One region of the Weizmannia agrestimuris genome, then DNA from elsewhere that is predicted to be linked to it. Evidence: riboswitches for the same ligand, from Rfam matches in the RefSeq annotation. Region 1 holds a riboswitch; each other region holds the start of a gene.

The links. A riboswitch is a leader RNA that binds a small molecule or an ion and turns the genes downstream of it on or off. The one in region 1 is predicted to bind S-adenosylmethionine.
Region 2: another riboswitch for S-adenosylmethionine. It lies ahead of NFR98_RS09080 (phosphoadenylyl-sulfate reductase); the one in region 1 lies ahead of metK (methionine adenosyltransferase).
Region 3: another riboswitch for S-adenosylmethionine. It lies ahead of NFR98_RS07900 (O-acetylhomoserine aminocarboxypropyltransferase/cysteine synthase family protein); the one in region 1 lies ahead of metK (methionine adenosyltransferase).

Annotation. Positions count from the first base shown of each region.
Region 1 is NZ_CALPDC010000014.1:28,963-33,176, forward strand. Features, by position in the region: gene asnB (asparagine synthase (glutamine-hydrolyzing)) at 1-830, opposite strand, end outside; gene metK (methionine adenosyltransferase) at 1,061-2,272, opposite strand; SAM riboswitch class I at 2,418-2,566, opposite strand; gene pckA (phosphoenolpyruvate carboxykinase (ATP)) at 2,737-4,214, shown strand, end outside.
Region 2 is NZ_CALPDC010000019.1:25,992-30,205, forward strand. Features, by position in the region: gene NFR98_RS09070 (amino acid ABC transporter ATP-binding protein) at 1-492, shown strand, start outside; gene NFR98_RS09075 (glycosyl hydrolase family 28-related protein) at 925-2,355, opposite strand; SAM riboswitch class I at 2,495-2,599, shown strand; gene NFR98_RS09080 (phosphoadenylyl-sulfate reductase) at 2,691-3,416, shown strand; gene cobA (uroporphyrinogen-III C-methyltransferase) at 3,544-4,214, shown strand, end outside.
Region 3 is NZ_CALPDC010000015.1:4,724-8,937, forward strand. Features, by position in the region: gene cls (cardiolipin synthase) at 205-1,650, shown strand; SAM riboswitch class I at 1,750-1,857, shown strand; gene NFR98_RS07900 (O-acetylhomoserine aminocarboxypropyltransferase/cysteine synthase family protein) at 1,961-3,259, shown strand; gene NFR98_RS07905 (homoserine dehydrogenase) at 3,514-4,214, shown strand, end outside.

The sequences.
Region 1 (4,214 bases):
TTTGCAATCGATGCCGTAATCGAGGAATCGATCCCACCCGACAGGAATGCGCCAACCGGTACATCGCTGCGCATATGGACTTTCACCGAATCAATCATTACGTCACGCACTTCTTGAATAAATTCGTCCTCGCTTTTATGAACCGGGTGGAAGGATGCTTTCCAATATCGTTTGATTTCCATCGGTTTGCCAATTTTTTTCACAAAATAATGGCCCGGTTCAAGTTTCCGGATGTCTTTTGTCATGGTGAAAGGTTCGGGCACAAATTGGTAGGTTAAATAATATTGGACAGCATCATAATTCAGTTCTGGTTTTTCCATGGCAAGCAAAATGCTTTTCTTTTCAGAACCGAAATACATTTTATCGCCGTCTTCATAATAGAAGAACGGTTTAATGCCGAACGGGTCACGCGCGCCGCAAAGCGTTTGTTCCTGCTTATCCCAGATCGCAAACCCGAACATCCCGCGCAGACGTCCGATTGCTTTTTCGCCGTAACGGCTGTACATGGCAAGAATGACTTCCGTATCCGAATTCGTTTCGAATGTCATCCCTTCTTTTAGCAGTTCTTCACGCAATTCCACATAGTTATAAATTTCGCCATTAAAAATAATCCAGTACCGTTCGTTTTCGTATGTTAAAGGCTGGTGCCCCGCCTCGATATCGATAATGCTCAGGCGCCTGAAACCGAACTGGATATGCTCGTCTTCATAAAAGCCTTCATCATCCGGGCCGCGGTGCTCAATCATATGATTCATCTGTTTAAACTGTTGCCTGTCTTCGTCTGATAATGTAACGGGATGGTCATGGACGCAGCCAATAAATCCGCACATGTAAAAAGTCACCTACTTCATTTCGATATACTCTATTGTAAATTTATTTCTTTAAAAAACAAATGCATTTCCGCCAAAATTTGACGGCCAAATTCTGCACATGTAATATAGTTTAGCATGTTTTCCGCCAGTTTGCAGGGTTTTTGTTAAAAATGAGGCAAACAGGATTCCTTATTCCCGCCGTTTTATGAAAAAGAGCGGCCTGTATACCAGGCGCGCTCTTTTTCATATTATTTTCCGATATGATTGCGGGCGAATTCGTTCAACGCCCCGGCTTTGTCCGTTTTTTCCCAAGGCACATCCAAATCATCGCGGCCGAAATGCCCGTACGCAGCGATCTGCCTGTAAATCGGACGGCGCAAGTCGAGCATTTTGATAATGCCGGCCGGGCGCAGGTCAAAATGAGCTTCGACCGCCTCGATCAGCACTTTTTCCGGCACTTTTCCGGTCCCAAACGTATCGATGGAAATAGAAACGGGCTTCGCCACCCCGATCGCATACGCAAGCTGTACCTCGCATTTTTCCGCAAGGCCTGCCGCAACAATATTTTTCGCAACATAGCGGGCGGCATAAGCAGCGGAACGGTCCACTTTCGTCGGGTCTTTCCCGGAAAATGCGCCGCCGCCGTGACGTGCATAGCCGCCGTACGTGTCGACAATGATTTTGCGGCCGGTCAGCCCCGCATCCCCTTGAGGGCCGCCGATAACAAAGCGGCCGGTCGGATTAATCAAATACTTTGTATCCGCATCGAGCAAGTGTGCCGGCACAACCGGTTCAATGACGTATTTTTTCATATCTTCCTGGATTTGTCCGGCGCTGATGTCAGGATCATGCTGCGTTGAAATGACAATCGTATCAATCCGGGCAGGCTGGTTGTTCTCGTCATATTCAACTGTCACCTGTGTCTTTGCATCCGGGCGCAAATACGGGATCACTTCTTGTTTGCGGAGTTCAGCAAGACGGCGGGCAAGCTTGTGGGCAAGCGAAATGGGAAGCGGCATCAGCTCTTCTGTCTCATTGCAGGCAAACCCGAACATCAGGCCCTGGTCGCCGGCTCCGATTGCCTCAATCTCTTCGTCGCTCATCCCGCCTTCGCGGGCTTCCAAAGCCTGGTTAACGCCGCGCGCAATATCTTCGGACTGTTCGTCAATCGATGTCAGCACCGCGCAGGTTTCCGCATCAAACCCGTATTTCGCGCGCGTATAGCCGATCTCTTTAATGGTCTTGCGCACCACTTTCGGAATATCCACATATGTATTGGTGGAAATTTCCCCCGTGACGAGCACAAGCCCTGTCGTGACGGAAGTTTCACAGGCAACGCGGGCATTCGGGTCTTTTTCTAAAATGGCATCCAAAATGGCATCGGAAATCTGGTCGCAAATTTTGTCCGGATGGCCTTCCGTCACCGATTCCGATGTGAACAAATGCCGTCCTTTTAACATCCGCTTTTCCTCCTTATATGGTTACATATTGGAAACGGTACTCATACCCTAAACTCGATTCATTTCATGTACAAAGCCAAAAATAAAAACCTTCCCCATTCATCATGAGTGGAAAGGTTTTGACTTCAATCAATCGCGCCTTTCACTCTTATCGTTCAAGGAAACATTCCTTGCTGCAGGTTAGCACCTTTGCCTGGAAGTCAAGCGGCAGCTGCGTTGCGAGCGCATTGCCTGTTCCAGAGGCGGGTTGCTGGGTTTCATCGGGCCCGTCCCTCCACCAGCTCGGGATAAGAGTATCCGTTCAAAGTAAAATCATACGCAATTTAGCAGGCGCTGTCAATGATTTTTTCGCCCTTCTCCCCTTTGTCCTCTGCATTTTTCCCGGAAAAAAGTATGTAATAAACGGATGAATATGTTATACTGATATCGTTTAAAGTGAAATAAGTTATTCAAAGGGGCGGTTTATGAAAATGGATCTGATTGGCGCTTCTGACGATTTAAAGTTTTTGTTGTCGGGGGAAAACGTACGCATGCAGCTTTCCGTGCCACAATTAATGGAAAAAATTATCGAACGGAAAGAAGCTGTACTGACAACGGAAGGGGCCATTTCTGCTGCAACAGGAAAATATACAGGAAGGTCACCGAAAGATAAATTTATTGTCGTCGACTCCGAATCAAAAGACCGTGTCGACTGGGGCAAAATCAACCAGCCGGTTTCTCCCGGCGTGTTCAACAGGCTTTATGAAAAAATGGTCCGGCATTTAAAAGGGAAAGACGAAATTTTTGTGTTTAAAGGTTTTGCGGGTGCCGATCCAAAAAGCCGCCTTCCGATCCAGACCGTGAATGAGTTCGCCTGGCATAATTTATTCGCGTATCAATTGTTTATCCGGCCGGATGCGGAGGAGCTCTATCAACACGATGCGCAATTTACGATTCTTTCCGCGCCGCTGTTTAAGGCAGACCCGGCGCTTGACGGCACGCATTCCGAAGCGTTCATCATGATTTCACTTGAACGCCGGATAATTTTGATCGGCGGGACGGAATATGCAGGCGAAATGAAAAAAAGCATTTTTTCCATCATGAATTACTTGCTGCCGCAAAAAGGCATCCTTCCCATGCACTGCTCCGCCAATACTGGGAAAAACGGCGATACGGCCCTGTTTTTCGGCTTGTCCGGGACCGGGAAAACGACGCTTTCCGCCGATCCGGAGCGCGCACTTATAGGGGACGATGAGCACGGCTGGTCCGACAGCGGTGTCTTCAATATTGAAGGCGGATGCTATGCAAAGTGCATCGGGCTTACGGAAGAAAAAGAACCACAAATTTACCAGGCGATCCGTTTTGGGACCGTACTTGAAAATGTGGTCGTAGATCCGGTGTCCCGCAAACCGCAATATGACAACAATGCACTGACGGAAAATACAAGGGCTGCTTACCCGATTGAAAACATCGGCAATATTGCCCGCTCCGGCATGGCCGGCCATCCGTCAACCATTATATTCCTGACGGCCGATGCATCCGGTGTCCTGCCGCCGATCAGCAGGCTGACAAAAGAGCAGGCCATGTACCATTTCTTAAGCGGTTACACTTCTAAACTGGCCGGTACCGAACGCGGCGTCACGCGCCCGGAAGCCGTGTTCTCCACTTGCTTCGGCGCGCCGTTCTTGCCGCTTGAGCCCGCCGTTTATGCGGAAATGCTCGGCGAGAAAGTTGACAGGCACAACGTCCAGGTATTTCTTGTCAATACCGGCTGGACAGGCGGCCCGTACGGAACCGGTTCCCGCATGAAATTAAGCGATACGCGGGCCATGGTCCGGGCTGCGATAAACGGCAAACTGAAAGATACCGAAACACGGCAGGATGATATTTTCGGGCTACACATCCCGGTTCATATTGAAGGGGTGTCAGATGACGTCCTTTATCCGGCAGATACATGGACGGA
Region 2 (4,214 bases), on a different contig from region 1:
GAAGTCGGCATGGTGTTCCAGCAGTTTAATCTTTTTCCACATATGACCGTTCTGGAAAACATTACCCTTTCTCCAATCAAGGTGCGGAAGCTTTCAAAAGAAGCAGCAAAGCAGAAGGCGCTTGAACTTTTGCGCAAAGTTGGGCTCGAAGAAAAAGCGGACGCGTATCCGGATTCGTTATCGGGTGGGCAAAAGCAGCGGATTGCGATCGCCCGCGCGCTTGCGATGGAACCGAAAATCATGTTGTTTGATGAACCGACGTCTGCGCTTGACCCGGAAATGGTCGGGGAAGTGCTCGAAGTCATGAGGAGCCTGGCAAAAGACGGCATGACAATGGTCGTCGTCACGCATGAAATGGGCTTTGCCCGAGAAGTCGGGGACCGCGTCCTGTTTATGGACGGCGGCTATATTGTCGAAGAAAACACGCCGCAGGAACTGTTCGAAAACCCGCAGGAAGAACGGACAAAAGCATTCTTGAGCAAGGTGCTGTAAAAAGGGGCTGCCCCGAAAGCAGGATCCGAGGCTTTCGGAGCAGCCTTTTTGCATAGTGGGAAGAATGGCATGCTTACCACTACGGATCATTAACCCGGAATTAAAGCCATGATATGGTCTGAGAAGTCACAACAAGACCATTAGCAAAAAATGAAAGCCGTGTAATGATTCCGAGAATCCGCCTCGGGACCGAAAGCTTGGAATTGAAATGGTGTAATGGTTCTGAGACGCCACAACAAGACCATTAGCAAAAAATGAAAGCCGTGTGATGGTTCCGAGATGCCTCATCAAGACCGTTAACCAAGAACGAAAAGCGAGTTATGGTTCATAGAAGCCCTATTAGGACCAATTATCCCATTCACAGCTTAAAAAAATAAAAATTTATACCTGATAAGCCAAATGACCAGCGTAAATGTCGGAAACTCCCTGCAGTCACTTTACCAACACGCATCTGTCTTTGCCTTTTATCCGTTTTGCATTTTTAAACCCGCTGATGTTAATATTTTTCAGGACAACGTTTTTTGCCCGGTATTGGATGGCGATCACGGGATTACCTTTAAAATCGTAATCCGGGTCGCCGATTGCGGTGAGCCCGTTGATTACAACATTTTGGTATGCGGAAACGACGAGGCTGCGCGGTGTGGAATCTTTATATAAATCGGTAAAAACCGGTGCAATAGAGACAAGATTTGCCGCGACAATATGGTTGGCGCTTTTCGAATTGGCATCTTTCCCTTTATGGTGGCCGATGTGCCGGAAATTAAAAGAACGGTTGTCCCGGACCGAAAGATGGCCGTAAATATGGACATGGGAAGCGGCCGATGCATTGTGGTGGGCTTTGATTTCCACGCCGCCGAAGCAACCGGTTGTGGCGTTATTGCAAAGCCACACATAGCGGGAGCCGTCATCAATTTCAATGCCGTTGGAGTTGGAAAAACCTTCCGTATGGGCCCTGCCGCTCGGATGGAAGCAGTACGAGTTTGAAATAAAAATATAGTCGCTGTGGTGGGTTGTGATGCCATCATCTCCGAACCCGCTTGCAGTGATGCCGTCGAGCCATATATAACGGCTTCTCCCGGGGGCAAGGAACCCGTCGCCCAAATAATGATAGCGGGTGGATGACACATCAAAGCCGTGCAGGCCAGCATTGACAGCTTCCACGTTTTTCACCCAGCCGTACGTGACGTGAGCAAAAGTAAGGCAGCTCGACCGGTTGTTTCCGGCCGAAGTTTTTTCTGCTTGACCGAGCCTTTCCACATTCCAATCAAGCGTCAGGCCTTCTACGAGAATATGGTCATTGCCGTACCGGAAGTCGGCATTTTGGACGAGCCGCGTTTTTTTCGGCGCACCCGGGTGGAATTTGATCGTTGTAACACCTTTCCCGCGGCCGATCAGGCATGTCCATGAAGGAAGCTTGAGCCATTTGACGAGAAAAGTACCCGCGGGCACGATCACTTTTACCCGCCCGCTGCCGATTGCTTTTTGAAACGCCGTTGTACTGTCGGTTTTTCCGTCCCCGATCGCGCCGAAGTCAAGGATGTTCACTTCGCGATTGGCCGTTTCAAGGAGCCTATTGTATTCCTTGTCCAGTTCCGTTTTCCATTCAGGGTAAACAAGTCCGCTATCGTCTGCGAAGGTCTTGCATGGTCCAACAGGGTATTTCCGGTTCAAGAGCAGGTGCGAGAAGGAAAACGGCTTTGGAAAATTGGGATTGCAATACATCTGAAAAAGCTGCAGGTTTTCTTCAATCAGCCTGTTCAGTTGAAACGGCCGGCGGGAGAGTTGCCGCAGTAATGTTCCGTTTGTTCTTGGTTCGTGGTGTTTGTCCAAATGCATCATATTTTCACCTCGTCTTGCTTCCATTCAGCCATTTTTTCCTCCCTATGTCAATTTTCTGCATCATCCGGTCAAAAGAATGGGTCTTTTTTTCCTTGTCTGAATTTTTCGTTGACGAATAGCATAAGAAGGTATACAATAAACTTCAAGCTTATATGTTGTTATTTTCTTATCAAGAGAGGTGGAGGGAAGGGCCCTGTGAAGCCTCGGCAGCAGGTCCGAAAACGGGTACTGTGCCAATTCCTGCAGGTGGTGGCCTGAAAGATAAGAAGATTTCCCGGGAATGGATATCTTCTTACTTCAGGGTAAGAAGATTTTTGTCGTTTAATCCTTAGTAATCGAATAAGAAAGAAGGGAATAGAGTGGAGCAAACGCGGCTCACATATGAACAGTTTACGTCGGATCCGTTTGCAGCGTTCGTGCCGGAAGATAAAACAAAGGGTGCATTGGAAATTTTGCAGTGGGCATATGGCACGTACGGTAAATCAGTGGTATATGCGTGCAGCTTCGGCGCAGAAGGAATGGTGCTGATTGATCTCATTTCGAAAGTCAGAGAAGATGCGGATATCGTATTTTTGGATACGGACCTGCACTTTCCGCAAACTTACGAATTGATTGAAAAAGTGAAAAAGAAATATCCGGCTTTAAATATCCAAATGAAAAAACCGTCGCTTACGCTTGATGAACAGGCGGCGCAATACGGATCTGCCCTTTGGAAAAGGGATCCGGACCAATGCTGCTATATCCGGAAAATCAAGCCGCTTGAAGAAACGCTGCAGGGAGCGGCGGCCTGGATATCCGGCTTGCGGCGGGAGCAATCGCCGACAAGGGCGAAAACGAATTTTGTCAATAAAGATGAAAGGTTCCATTCGATTAAAATTTGCCCGCTGATTCATTGGACATGGGATGACGTTTGGAACTATATCAAGTCCCATCATCTTCCGTATAACGAATTGCATGACCAGGGATATCCGAGCATCGGCTGTTTCCCGTGCACACGTGCTGCTGGAAACAGCGACTCAAGAGCAGGAAGATGGGCGGGCTTTCATAAAACCGAATGCGGGCTGCATACGGTTCAGAAAAAATAAGGCTGCCAGGTGGTGCTGCGGCAAAAACGGCCATCCCTTCTAAGCCGCTGCTACAGCCACTCCGGGAGAAGTGGGCGCATAAACCAAACCAACCAGTTATCCGATTAAGTTTAAAGCAGGTGAAGAAATGAGAAAAGTATATTTAGTCGGGGCAGGGCCCGGCGATCCGGAACTGATCACAGTGAAAGGATTGCGCATGATCCGGGAAGCGGATGTCATTTTATATGACCGCCTGGTGAATCCGGATCTGTTAAAAGAAGCAAGGCCGGATGCGGAACTCGTCTACTGCGGGAAAAAGCCGGACGCCCATACGATGTCGCAGGATACGATCAACCACCTGCTTGTGAAGTTTGCCAACCAAGGCAAAACTGTTGTCCGTTTAAAAGGCGGCGATCCGTTTATATTCGGCAGAGGCGGGGAGGAGGCGGAAGTACTGGTGCAAAAGCATATTCCGTTTGAAATCGTTCCGGGGATTACGTCCGGTTCCGCCGTGCCCGCCTATGCCGGCATTCCGCTCACCCACCGCGGGCTCAGTACATCCGTTGCTTTTATCGCGGGCGTCACGAAAAAAGGCGAAGACCTTGATGCATACTGGTCCAAATATGCGGGAATTGATACACTTTGCATTTATATGGGCGTGAAAAATCTGCCGCTCATCTGTGCGCAACTGATAAAGCACGGCAAATCGCCGGATATGCCGGCTGCACTTATCCGCTGGGGCACGACAGAAAAACAGGAAACCGCGGTCGGCACGCTTGGAAATTTAAGTGAAAAGGCGGACGGGCTGCGCAACCCATC
Region 3 (4,214 bases), on a different contig from region 1:
CCATTGGTGCGGTTCTTTTTGCATGCAATGGCAGGGAAAGTGCTGTACGATAGGTAAGGCGCAAATATTATGGTATGATACAATTGTTATTTTTGCTGCGCAAACATATCCTATATCAATTCCAAAACACTTCACCGTGTTCCCGGATACCGGCCGGGAACAAACCTCAAGCAGGAACAAAGGGTGTACGAAAAGGAGAACGCAATGATTATAACGGTACTACTAGTTATCTTGTTTCTTTTGAATTTTATTCTGGCGGGAACCGTTATTTTCCTTGAACGGCGGGATGTCGGCGCAACTTGGGCATGGCTTTTGGTTCTGTTATTCCTGCCGATTGCCGGCTTTATCCTGTATTTGGTATTTGGACAAAATTTAAGCCGCCGTAAAATTTTCGACTGGAAAGTACAGGAGAAGATTGGCATTAAGGAAATTTCCCAGCAGCAAATTGAACTGCTGCGCGAAAACCGGTTTCCGTTTCATGATGAGCGGACAATCCAGTACAAGGATCTCGTTTATATGCTGCTGATGAATGACGGGGCGATCCTTTCCCAGGACAATCACGTCGATATCTTTACAGATGGCAGGAAAAAATTCGAGGCTTTATTTGAAGACATCCGGAATGCAAAAGACAGTATTCATCTTGTATATTATATTTTCCGGAATGACCGCCTCGGCCATGAATTGATTGAACTGCTGTCGCAAAAAGCAAGAGAAGGCGTAAAGGTGCGGCTGCTTTATGATGATATGGGGTCGCGGATGCTGTTCCGCCGCAAATTTTTCCGGCCGCTTGTTGTTGCTGGTGGGGAAGTGGCGTCCTTTTTTCCTGCCCGGATCCCGCTCGTCAATTTGCGCGTCAATTTCAGGAATCACCGGAAATTGGCGATTATTGATGGGCAGATCGGATATATCGGCGGTTTTAACGTTGGGGATGAGTATCTTGGTCTGAATAAGAAATTCGGTTACTGGCGGGATACGCATCTACGGATTGTAGGGAGTGCTGTTTATGCCATGCAGACTCGCTTTATTTTGGACTGGAATCAGGCGTCACCGCATGATGTAAGAGATGAAGAACGTTATTTCCCGGTCATCCCATCGCAGGGTGAAACCGATATCCAAATCGTCTCAAGCGGCCCCGATTCTGAATGGGAGCAGATTAAAAACAGCTATATTAAAATGATCAATTCCGCCAAAAAATATATTTATTTGCAAACACCGTATTTTATTCCGGATGACAGCCTCCTGAATGCGCTGACGCTTGCCGCCTTATCCGGAGTGGATGTTCGGATTATGATTCCAAATAAACCGGATCATATGTTTGTCTATTGGGCGACGCTTTCCAACATCGGCCAGCTGTTAAAAACGGGCGTCAAAGTGTACATTTATCAAAAAGGGTTCATCCATGCGAAAATGATTGTCGTAGACGGGAAAATTGCTTCCGTTGGGACGGCCAATATCGATGTGCGCAGTTTCCGTCTCAATTTTGAAGTGAACGCCGTGCTGTACGACCGTGAGCTTTCCGGCACACTTGCCGGCGTTTTCCGGGACGATATGGCCGAATCAACCGAATTAACGCTCCATGATTACCAGAACCGGCCGCTTTATGTGCGGTTTAAAGAGTCCATTTCCCGGCTATTGTCGCCAATATTGTAGAAGAAAAAGAAAATTTTTTCAAAAAAAGGTTGACGGTTTGCCATTGTTCTTCTATAATCTTAAACAATAAGTCATTCAAAATTGAATTATGAAAAGAAACTCTTATCGAGAGCGGCGGAGGGACTAGGCCCTGCGAAGCCCGGCAACCTTCAGGCATTTGCCTGAAAAGGTGCTAATTCCTACAGACATGCGTCTGAAAGATAAGGGAGGAACTTACATACATTGTAACCCTCTTCCCTTACGAAGAGGGTTTTTTCATTTCCTCTTCCATCTTTCACGAAAAAATTTTAAAAAATCAGGAGGCTTTAAAATGACACAACCATCATTCCAACCGGAAACTTTATTGTTGCACGGCGGCCAGGAACCGGACCCGGCGACAGGATCGCGCGCCGTACCGGTATACCGGACGACTTCTTACGTTTTTCCGGATACAGAACATGCGGAGGGCGTCTTCAATTTATCAAAAGAAGGTTTCATTTATTCCCGTCTCGGCAATCCGACTGTGGATGTTTTTGAAAAACGTGTTGCTGCACTGGAAGGCGGAACAGCGGCTGTCGGTTTATCATCCGGCGCATCGGCCATTGCCTTTTCCATTTTGAACATCGTGCGTGCGGGTGATGACATCGTATCCGCCAGCAATCTTTACGGCGGCACCTATAATTTGTTTGCTGTGACATTGCCGAAATACGGCATTAACGTCAAGTTTGTGGACGGGTCCGACCCTGAAGCGTTCCGCCAGGCGATCACCCCGAAAACAAAAGCATTGTACGCGGAAATTATCGGCAACCCAAGCCTGCAGGTGCTCGACGTGGAAAAAGTGGCGGAAGTGGCCCATGAAAACGGTATTCCTTTGATTGTCGACAACACGTTTGCTTCTCCGTATGGCGCGAATCCGATCAAATGGGGCGCGGACGTGGTTGTCCATTCGGCGACAAAATGGATCGGCGGGCACGGAACGGCGATCGGCGGTGTTGCCGTTGACGGCGGGCGTTTTGACTGGAACACAGACAAATTCCCGGACTTTAGCGAACCGGATCCGAGCTATCACGGCTTGCGCTACGGCGTCGACACGGCACAGGCTGCGTTCGCCACAAAACTTCGCGTTCAGCTTTTGCGCGACTTCGGGCCTGCTTTAAGCCCGGACAACGCCTTTTTATTCCTGCAAGGGCTTGAAACGCTGCATCTGCGTGTGGAAAGGCATAACGAAAATGCATTGAAAGTCGCGGAATTTCTGAAAAACCATCCAGATGTTGCTTGGGTCAATTACCCGGGCCTTGAAGACCATCCGTCCCATGAGCTGGCGCAAAAATATTTGAACGGCGGTTACGGCTCCATTGTCAACTTTGGTGTGAAAGGCGGCCGGGAAACAGGAAGACGCGTGATCGACAATATTAAGCTGTGGTCGCATGTAGCGAATGTCGGCGACGCGAAATCGCTGATCATCCACCCGGCAACGACTACGCATTCGCAGCTGAGCGATGAAGAACTGGAAAAATCAGGGGTCACAGGCGATTTGATCCGCCTGTCCGTCGGGCTTGAAGCCGTCGAAGATTTGACAGCCGACCTCGATCAGGCCATTACAAAAGCAACAGCCGTTACAGCCCGGTAAAAGCGGGGAGCGGGTCCGGCAGATTCGTGCGAAGGCCGCCATGCGAATGCCAACAGGCGATCCGGAAAACTTATACGATGTTCTGGGCTGATCCCATTGAACAATGTTGCGGCCCGGACGGTCTGCATACCTGATCCAGATCGGGAGCTTCTGGATACCGGCTGCACCGAATACTGTCGGACCGCTTGACCGTTTTAAATGAACAAAACGCTTCAGAGGCGAAAGAGCGCTAGATGTAGGGAGGAGTTTGGATAATGAGAGTGATTAAAGCAGCGCTGCTCGGCTTTGGGACGGTCGGCCAGGGCGTGTACGAAGCGGTCCGGACCCACCGGGAGCAGCTGAAAGAAAAGCTGCATGCCGAGGTAGAGATTGCAGCGGTTCTGATCAAAAACCCCCGAAAAAAGCGGAACATTGACAGTTCTGTACTCGTTACGACGGACTTCCGGGAAGTTCTCGCCATTCCCGGCCTTGAAGTCGTGTTTGAAGCGATTATCGGGGAAGAACCAGGCTTTTCCTACTGTTTACAAGCGATTGAAAAAGGCTGCCACGTCATTACTGCCAATAAAGTCATGTTTGCACGATATGGGAATGTGTTGCTTGAAAAAGCGAAAGAAAAAGGCGTGTTTGTCGGTTACGAAGCGACAACTGCAGGCGGCATCCCTGTGATTCGGACGATTTCCCAGCAGCTTCAGGTTAATGATATCCAGCGTGTACAGGCGATTTTAAACGGCACATCCAATTTTGTTTTATCGGCCATGCGCGAAAAACATCTTCCGTTTGAAGAAGCGTTGGAAATTGCCAGGCAGCACGGCTATGCAGAAGCTGACCCGGGCAATGATGTAAAAGGGCAGGACGCCTTTTGCAAGCTGATGATCCTGAGTCGGCTCGTATTCGGAACCCAGCCGGACTGGGAGAAAGTAGAAGTTGAAGGCATAGGCGGCCTCTCGCTTGCGGA